2 regions of the Micromonospora sp. CNZ303 genome follow, and region 1 is predicted to be linked to the other one. Evidence: riboswitches for the same ligand, from Rfam matches in the RefSeq annotation. Region 1 holds a riboswitch; the other holds the start of a gene.
The links. Region 1 has a riboswitch for glycine ahead of gcvP (aminomethyl-transferring glycine dehydrogenase). Riboswitches for the same ligand answer to the same signal wherever they lie in the genome.

Region 1 (4,180 bases):
TCGTGCACGACCCGAGCGGGATCATCCCCCGGTCCAGGGCGTAGTCGAAGTCCGACAACCGCCGCAGGTAGCGCAGCATCGCCGTCTCCGAGTGGTGACTGCGGAACACCGCGTGGGTGAGGAAGTCCGACGTACGGGCCAGCGCCGCCGGCAACGCGCCGGTGACCGGCGCGTCCGCCACCGCCACCGGCCGCCCCGCCACGACGGCCCCGAACGCGTCGCACACCTTCCGCAGGTGCGCGGGGGTGGTCGTCTCGTCGCAGGACACCCCCACGTGCTCGGCGTCGACCAGCCGCAGGTTCACCCCCCGGGCCGCGGCGTCGGCGACCACCGCCTCGGCGCCGCCGGGCACCCGCACCAGGACGGTGTCGAAGAACGCCTCGTGCACCACCTCGACGCCGTCGACACCCCGCAGCGACGCCGCCAACCGCACCGCCATGTCATGGGTACGGCGGGCGATGCGCCGCAGCCCGTCCGGGCCGTGGTAGACGGCGTACATGCCGGCCATCACCGCCAGCAGCACCTGCGCGGTGCAGATGTTGCTGGTCGCCTTCTCCCGCCGGATGTGCTGCTCCCGGGTCTGCAACGCCAGCCGGTACGCCGGGTTGCCGTCCGCGTCACGCGACACCCCCACCAGCCGGCCCGGCAGCATCCGCTCCAGCCCCGCCCGCACCGCCAGGTAGCCGGCGTGCGGCCCACCGAAGCCCATCGGCACGCCGAAACGCTGGGTGGTGCCGGCGGCGATGTCGGCGCCGATCTCCCCCGGCGCGCGCAGCAGCGTCAGGGCCAGCAGGTCCGCCGCCACGGTCACCAACGCCCCGACCGCGTGCGCCGCCTCGACCAGCCCCGCCTGGTCACGCACCGCCCCCGACGCCCCCGGGTACTGCAGGTGCAGCCCGAAGAACTCCGCCGGCAACTCGTCGCGCCCGGTGTCGACGATCCGCACGTCGATGCCGAGGGGCTCGGCCCGGCTGGTGATCACCGCGATGGTCTGCGGCAGGGTGTCGGCGTCGACCACGTACACCGGGCTCCTGCTCTTCGACGCGCGGCGCGCGAGCGTCATCGCCTCCGCCGCGGCGGTGCCCTCGTCGAGCATCGACGCGTTCGCGGTGGCCAGCCCCGTCAGGTCCGTGACCATGGTCTGGAAGTTCAGCAGCGCCTCCAGCCGCCCCTGACTGATCTCCGGCTGGTACGGCGTGTAAGCCGTGTACCAGGCCGGGTCCTCCAGCACATTGCGGCGGATCACCGCCGGGGTGTGCGTGCCGTGGTAGCCCAACCCGATCATCGACACGGCCACCGTGTTGCGGGCCGCCAGGGCCCGCAGCTCCGCGAGAGCGTCGTGCTCGCTGGCCGGCTCCGGCAGCTCCAGGGTGCCGTGCCAGCGGATCACCTCGGGAATCGCCGCGTCCATCAGCTCTTCGACCGAGCCGTAGCCGACGGCCTCCAACATCCGGCGCTCGTCGTCCGGATCGGGGCCGATGTGGCGGGCGGCGAACTGCTCTGCGGTCATGGGCGGCACTCCCGGGGGGGCGAGGTCGACAGGTCGGCCTCCCCCTCTGTCGCGCCCGCGAGGCGCTCCACAGTGCCTGCCCACGAGGTCCTTTTGCCTGAGAGGTTCCGGGGAGGATTTGCCCCTTCGGCGCCGCCCGGGATGCTGCTGGGCGGTCTCTCCCACGTGGGTGCTGCCGGCATGGTCAACGCTACCAGCGCCGCACCGCCCACCGGAGGTCGTACCCCCGCCGGCGACGACCGTCGATGACCGGCCGGCCCCGCGCCCCGGCGGGCCGCTACCGGCCGACGCCCGCCAGCCCCGCTGCGTCGCCGGCCGTCCGGTCGGCCAGCGCCGGCAGCAGCCGCCCCAGCGGCGCGTCGACGGTCAACGCCGCATACCCGTCGCCCCGGGTCGGGCCCTGGTTGACGATCACCACCGGAATGCCCAGCTTCGCCGCGCGCACCACGAACCGGCGACCCGACATCACCGTCAACGACGAACCCAGCACCAGCAGCAGCCGCGCCCGCGCCACCAGCTCGAAACAACGCGACACCCGCGCCGCCGGCACCGTCTCCCCGAAGAACACCACGTCCGGCTTCAGCATGCCGCCCCGGCAGAACGTGCAGTCGACCGTACGGAACCGGGCCACCTCGTCGTCGGCGAGATCCACGTCACCGTCCGGGTTGACCGCCGCGGCCCGCGCGTCGAAGCCCGGGTTCGCCTCCCGCAGCCGCCGGTCCAACTCCTCCCGCGACGTCCGGTTACCGCAGCCCAGGCACACCACCTCGTCGAGGCGGCCGTGCAACTCCACCACCTGCGGGCTGCCCGCGGCGGTGTGCAGCCCGTCCACGTTCTGCGTGATGATCCCCTCAACCAGCCCGCCGGCCTGCAGCCGCGCCACCGCCCGGTGCCCCTCGTTCGGGGCCGCCCGCGCGATCACCCGCCACCCCAGATGGCTGCGCGCCCAGTAGCGCCGCCGCGCCTGCGCGTCGCGCGTGAACGCCTGGTACGTCATCGGGGTGTGCCGCCGCGCCACGCCGCTGGGCCCCCGGTAGTCCGGGATGCCCGACTCGGTGGACAGGCCCGCCCCGCTCAACACCACGACCCCACCGCCGGCCACCAGGCCGGCCAGCGCGTCGACCGTCTCCGTCACCCGTCCATGCTGCCTCAGGCAACCACCCGACGGCGAACACGGCCCGCACACCGATCCACCGGCACCGGCAGCGCCGTCCGGGCGCGCCGCACCCCGACGGCGGTTAGGTTGGCGGTATGCGCGTCGTCATCGCCGGAGGACACGGCAAGATCGCCCAGCTGACCCACCGCGAACTCGCCGGACGCGGCGACACCGCCGTCGGGCTGATCCGCAACCCCGACCACTCCGCCGCCCTGCGTGCCGCCGGCGCCCAGCCCGTCGTGGCCGACCTCGAACACGTCGGCGCCGACGAACTCGCCGCCCACCTCGCCGACGCCGACGCCGTCCTCTTCGCTGCCGGCGCCGGCCCCGGCAGCGGCGCCGCCCGCAAGGACACCGTCGACCGGGCCGGCGCCGTCCTGCTCGCCGACGCCGCGCAACGCGCCGACGTCCGCCGCTACCTGCTGCTGTCCTCGATGGGTGTGGAAGGCGAACCACCCGCCGGCACCGACGAGGTGTTCGCGGCGTACCTGCGCGCCAAGAAGGCCGCCGAGGACGACCTGACCGGCCGCGACCTCGACTGGACGATCCTGCGACCCGGCCGGCTCACCGACGACGCGCCCACCGGGCGGATCACCCTCGCCCGACACGCCCCCTCGGGCGCCGTGACCCGCACCGACGTCGCCCGCGTCCTCGTCGCCCTGCTCCACCACCCGCACAGCGCCGGCGCGATCCTGGAACTCGTCGGCGGCAACACCCCCATCGCCGACGCCGTCGCCGCCGTCGACCGGCACTGACCCGCCTCCCGGCGGGCCGGCGACGCCGCTACTCGCCGAGCACGGCACGCAGCTGCGCGCCGACCGCCCCGGCCGCCTCCGCGTCGGAGCGCAACTGCGCCGACTGCTCCGACAGGTACGCCTGCCACCGGCTCAGGTGCTGCTGCGCCGCCGCCACCGCCGCCACCAACGCCGCCTGCCGGCCCTCCAGCTCCCGCACCTGCCGCCGCAGCTCCTCGCCCCCCGCCCCCGACGGGCCGGCGACACCCCCGGCCAGCACGTGCGCCTCGGCGATGATCTCATCGGCCTGCCGCCGCGCCTCCGCGATGATCTCCGCGCCCTCCGCGCTGGCCTCACCGATCGTCCGGTTCGCCTCGTCCTGCGCCCGCACCGCCAACTCGATCACCATCGGATCCGGGCCCTGCGGGGCGGTGCTGGGCAACGCGCCGTGGCGCAACATCTCCACCTGCCGCGCCAGGGCCTCGTTCTCCCGCCGCAGCCGGTCCACCTCACCACCCAGCAACGCCACCCGCTCGTCCGCCGACCGGGCCAGGCCGGCGACCTCTTCGGCCGACAGCCACCGGCTGCCCCGGAACCGGCGCGCCTCCAGCGCGGCCACGGCCCGGGTCAGCTCACCGTGCGGATCGACGACCACCCGGTCGCCGTGGTCGATGCTCATCGCGCACCTGTCCAACTCAAGTCGCGCGGTGCGGCGGGAGCCGCAGCGGTCCAAGTCAAATCGGACCGTGCGGCGGCAGCCGCGCTCGCCAGGGGTGGGTA
Region 2 (4,180 bases), on a different contig from region 1:
TTCTCCGAGGCGATCATGCCGAGGGTCTGCCGCTGCCGGCGCAGCTCGGCGGTGATCGCCTCGGCGATCTCCGGGTCGGCGTCGATCAGCCCCTGGTCGTGGACGGTCATGACACGCCTCCGTTGTCGGTCTCGGCGAGGTGGGCGCGGTACTCGTCGGCCGTCATCAGCGGCGGCACGTCGGTCAGCCGGACCCGGAACAGCCAGCCCTCGACGTACGGGTCCGCGCCGATCAGGCCCGGGTCGGCGACGACCGCCTCGTTGGTGGCGACGATCTCGCCGCTCACCGGCATGTACAGCTCGGCCACCGACTTGGTGGACTCCACCTCGCCGCAGACCTCACCGGCCGCCAGCTGGGTGCCGGGTTCGGGCAACTCGGCGTAGATGACGTCGCCGAGCGCCGCGGCGGCGAACGCGGTGATGCCCACCGTCGCCGGCTCGGCCGCGTCGTCGATCCACTCGTGGTTCATGCTGTAGCGCAGACGCGCGGGAACATCCATGTCCATTACTCCTTGCAGCGGGTGACGCGGGTCAGCGCGGACGGCGGTAGAACGGCAGTCGGGTGATCTCCACCGGCTCGGTGTCCCCCCGGATGACGACGCCCGGTCGGGACCGCGCCCCGACGGCGTCGGGGTGGACCCGGGCCAACGCGACGGGCCGGTTCAGCACCGGTGACAGCGCGCCGCTGGTGACCACGCCGACGGGTTCCGCCGTGCCGCCGTCCGTCAACGCGACCATCGGATGGCCGGTCCGTGGCACGCGCCGTCCATGGCCCGCTCGGCGGTGTGGTCGGTGACGGTCGCTCCGGGTCCGGCGCAGCGGGTGCGCAGTTCGGCCAGCGCAGTGCCGGTGTTGACGGCGTTGGTCACCAGCAGGTACCGGTCGGTGGCGAGCCGGTAGGCGACCAGGTCGTCGAGCACGCCGCCGGTCTCGTCGCAGAGCATGGTGTAGCGGGCGCGGCCCACCGGCACCGCCGACAGGTGCCCGACCAGTGCGTGGTCCAGTGCCGCCGGGGCCTGTGGCCCGGACACCTCGAGTTGTCCCATGTGGCTGAGGTCGAACAGGCCGGCGCGTTCGCGTACCGCGCGGTGCTCGGCGGTTTCGCTGCCGTGGCGCAGGGGCATCGACCAGCCGGCGAAACCGGTGAACCGGGCGCCGAGTTCAGCGTGCGCGGCGTGCAGGGGTGGGTGGAGCAGGGTCGTCGGACTCTGGTGCATGGAGGACTCCCTCGTCCCGACGCGGTCGCGTCGTACGGTCGGTTGCCTCCCGCTCTGTCATGGACCTGAGAGCTTCGCCGCCGGGTGGCGGTTTGCACCGTGGGTGAGACGACGGATCGTCTGCTTTCCAGAGTTCGCCTTATCCGAGCGGTAACGGGGCCTGAGAGTTTCTTGGGAGTTTGCTCCTTCGGCGCCCCGACGGAAGGTCGGGGTCTCTCCCGCGCGGATTCGAACGGCGTCTATGCAGTTGTGGGTTGCTCGCAGACCCTAGGCGGGCGGGCGAGCGGGTGTCAACGATGACGGAACGTGGTCGTGACGTCACGTATATAGACGATGAACAATCCTTTACATGATGTGTGATGTGTGCCATTGTACTGGCCACCTGCGGCACAATGTCCAGCCTCGATCGAAGGAGATCCACGGCCGCAGCGCCCTCCGAAGAGGAGTAGGCCGTCCGCCAAGCCGTACCTCACCTGCGGAAACCCCTCCCAGGCCGCCCTCGGCCACGGACCGGTGGACGGCCACCCCGCACCCCCACTCTCCGGCGCCAGGCCGGAGCACCGAACGCCAGGAGGCGCTCCGTGAGAACCAAGAAGACACGCAATCGAGGCCACTGGGCCGCCATGCCGCTCGCGCTGGTGCTGGCGCTGGGGCTGAGCCCGCTGGCCCCCTCCGCCGCGGCGAACGCAGCGCCACCGGCGAGGCCGACCGGCGCCGCCCCGACCGACGCCGGTGTCGGCTCCGGCGCCGTCGACGGACACGTCCGGCGGTCACCGCTGCCGCTGAGCGAGCGGGCCCCGCTCCCCTCGTCCCGCGAAGAGCTGCGCCGCGACTACGACCAGCCCGACGACGCCAAACGGTCCACCTCCCCGTCGATGCGCGGCCTGGCCGCCGCACCCTGCGCGGTCGGTGACTTCACCAGCCGGACCGGCAGCGCCCTGGTGCAACAGATCAAGGCGTCCACCACCGACTGCGTGAACACCCTGTTCAACCTCTCCGGAAGCGACGCCTACCAGGCGTTCCGCGAGGCGCAGATGGCCAGCGTGGCGTACGGGCTGCGGGACAACGCCGGCTCCTACGACGGCACCAACAACACGGGCACCGCCCAACTCGTGCTGTACCTGCGGGCCGGCTACTACGTGCACTGGAGCTACCCGTCCACGGTGGGCTCGTACGGCCCCACGCTGCGTACCGCCATCCGCGCCGGCCTGGACGCGTTCTTCGCCAACAGCCGCTCCGGCGACGTGAACGACGCCAACGGCGAGGTGCTGGCCGAGGCGGTCACCCTGATCGACAGCGCCGAGGAGAACGCCCGCTACCTGTACGTGGTGAAGCGGCTGCTGACCGGTTACGACAGCTCGTACGACTCGTCGTGGTGGATGCTGAACGCGGTCAACAACGTCTACATCGTGCTGTTCCGGGGCCACCAGGTGCCCGAGTTCGTCAGCACCGTCACCGCAGACCCGAGCGTGGTGGACACGCTGCACGCCTTCGCCACCGGCAAACGGGCCCTGCTCGGCACCGACCGGGGCTACCTGGTCTCCAACGCCGGCCGGGAACTGGGCCGGTTCCTCCAGCACACCGCGTTGCGGTCGAAGGTGCGACCGCTGGCCCGGGGCCTGCTGAACCTGAGCGCGATCACCGGCTCCACCGCCGCGCTCTGGGTCGGCGTCGCCGAGATGACCGACTACTACGACAAGGCCAACTGCGCCTACTTCGACACCTGCGACCTCCAGGCGCGGCTGGCCGCCGCGATCCTGCCGATCACCTACACCTGCGGCAGCAGCATCCGTATCCGCGCCCAGCAGATGGCCCCGGCCGAGCTGGACCGGTCCTGCACCAGCATGCGCGACCAGGACGCCTACTTCCACTCGGTGGTGGCCGACAGCGGCCCGGTCGCCGACGACCGCAACACCACGCTCGAAGTGGTGGTCTTCGACTCCAGCACCGAATACCAGACGTACGGCGGGCCGATGTTCGGCATCGACACGAACAACGGCGGCATGTACCTCGAAGGCGACCCGGCCGTCGTCGGCAACCAGCCGCGGTTCATCGCGTACGAGGCGGAGTGGCTGCGCCCCACCTTCGAGATCTGGAACCTCAACCACGAGTACACCCACTACCTCGACGGCCGCTTCAACATGTACGGCGACTTCACCGACAACATCGCCACCCCCACCATCTGGTGGATCGAGGGCTTCGCCGAGTACGTGTCCTACTCGTACCGCCAGCTGACCTACGGCGCCGCGATCACCGAGGCCGGGAAGAAGACCCACCCGCTGCGTACGCTCTTCGACACCACGTACAGCCACGACAGCACCCGCGTCTACCGGTGGGGTTACCTGGCGGTGCGGTACATGCTCCAGTCGCACCGGGGTGACGTCACCACGTTGCTCGGGCACTACCGCACGGGCAACTGGAACGCCGCCCGTACGCTGCTGACCAGCACCATCGGCAGCCGCTACGACACCACCTGGTATGCCTGGCTGGACGCCTGCGCGGCCGGCAACTGCGGCGGCACCACCAACCCGCCCGCCAACCAGGCCCCGGTCGCCGCGTTCACGCTCACCACCAGCGGGCTGACCGCCAGCTTCACCGACCGGTCGACCGACGCCGACGGGAGCATCGCCTCCCGGTCCTGGAACTTCGGCGACGGCACCACTTCGACGGCGACCAACCCGACGAAGGCCTACCAGGCCGCCGGCACGTACCCGGTCACGCTGACCGTCACCGACGACAAGGGTGCCACCGCCAGGACCTCCCAGAACGTCACCATCACCGGCGGCCCCGCCCCGCTGCCCGAGTGCACCGGCGGCGACGTCCGGACGCTGGGCCGCAACTGCCAGCGCGGCGGCATCCAGGCCACCGCCGGCAACCTCCACTACCTCTACCTGCACGTTCCGCCCGGCACCACCAGCCTGCGGATCACCTCCTCCGGTGGTGCCGGCGACGCCGACCTGTACT

Region 2: another riboswitch for glycine. It lies ahead of EV374_RS24445 (aminomethyltransferase family protein); the one in region 1 lies ahead of gcvP (aminomethyl-transferring glycine dehydrogenase).

The regions. Positions count from the first base shown of each region.
Region 1 is NZ_SLVT01000012.1:187,947-192,126, forward strand. It holds gene gcvP (aminomethyl-transferring glycine dehydrogenase) at 1-1,510, opposite strand, end outside; glycine riboswitch at 1,586-1,684, opposite strand; gene EV374_RS20350 (NAD-dependent protein deacetylase) at 1,788-2,645, opposite strand; gene EV374_RS20355 (NAD(P)H-binding protein) at 2,762-3,421, shown strand; gene EV374_RS20360 (hypothetical protein) at 3,450-4,079, opposite strand; gene EV374_RS20365 (globin domain-containing protein) at 4,076-4,180, opposite strand, start outside.
Region 2 is NZ_SLVT01000017.1:160,436-164,615, reverse strand. It holds gene glyA (serine hydroxymethyltransferase) at 1-110, opposite strand, end outside; gene gcvH (glycine cleavage system protein GcvH) at 107-499, opposite strand; gene EV374_RS33605 (glycine cleavage T C-terminal barrel domain-containing protein) at 531-737, opposite strand; gene EV374_RS24445 (aminomethyltransferase family protein) at 725-1,216, opposite strand; glycine riboswitch at 1,269-1,349, opposite strand; glycine riboswitch at 1,355-1,447, opposite strand; gene EV374_RS24440 (collagenase) at 1,798-4,180, shown strand, end outside.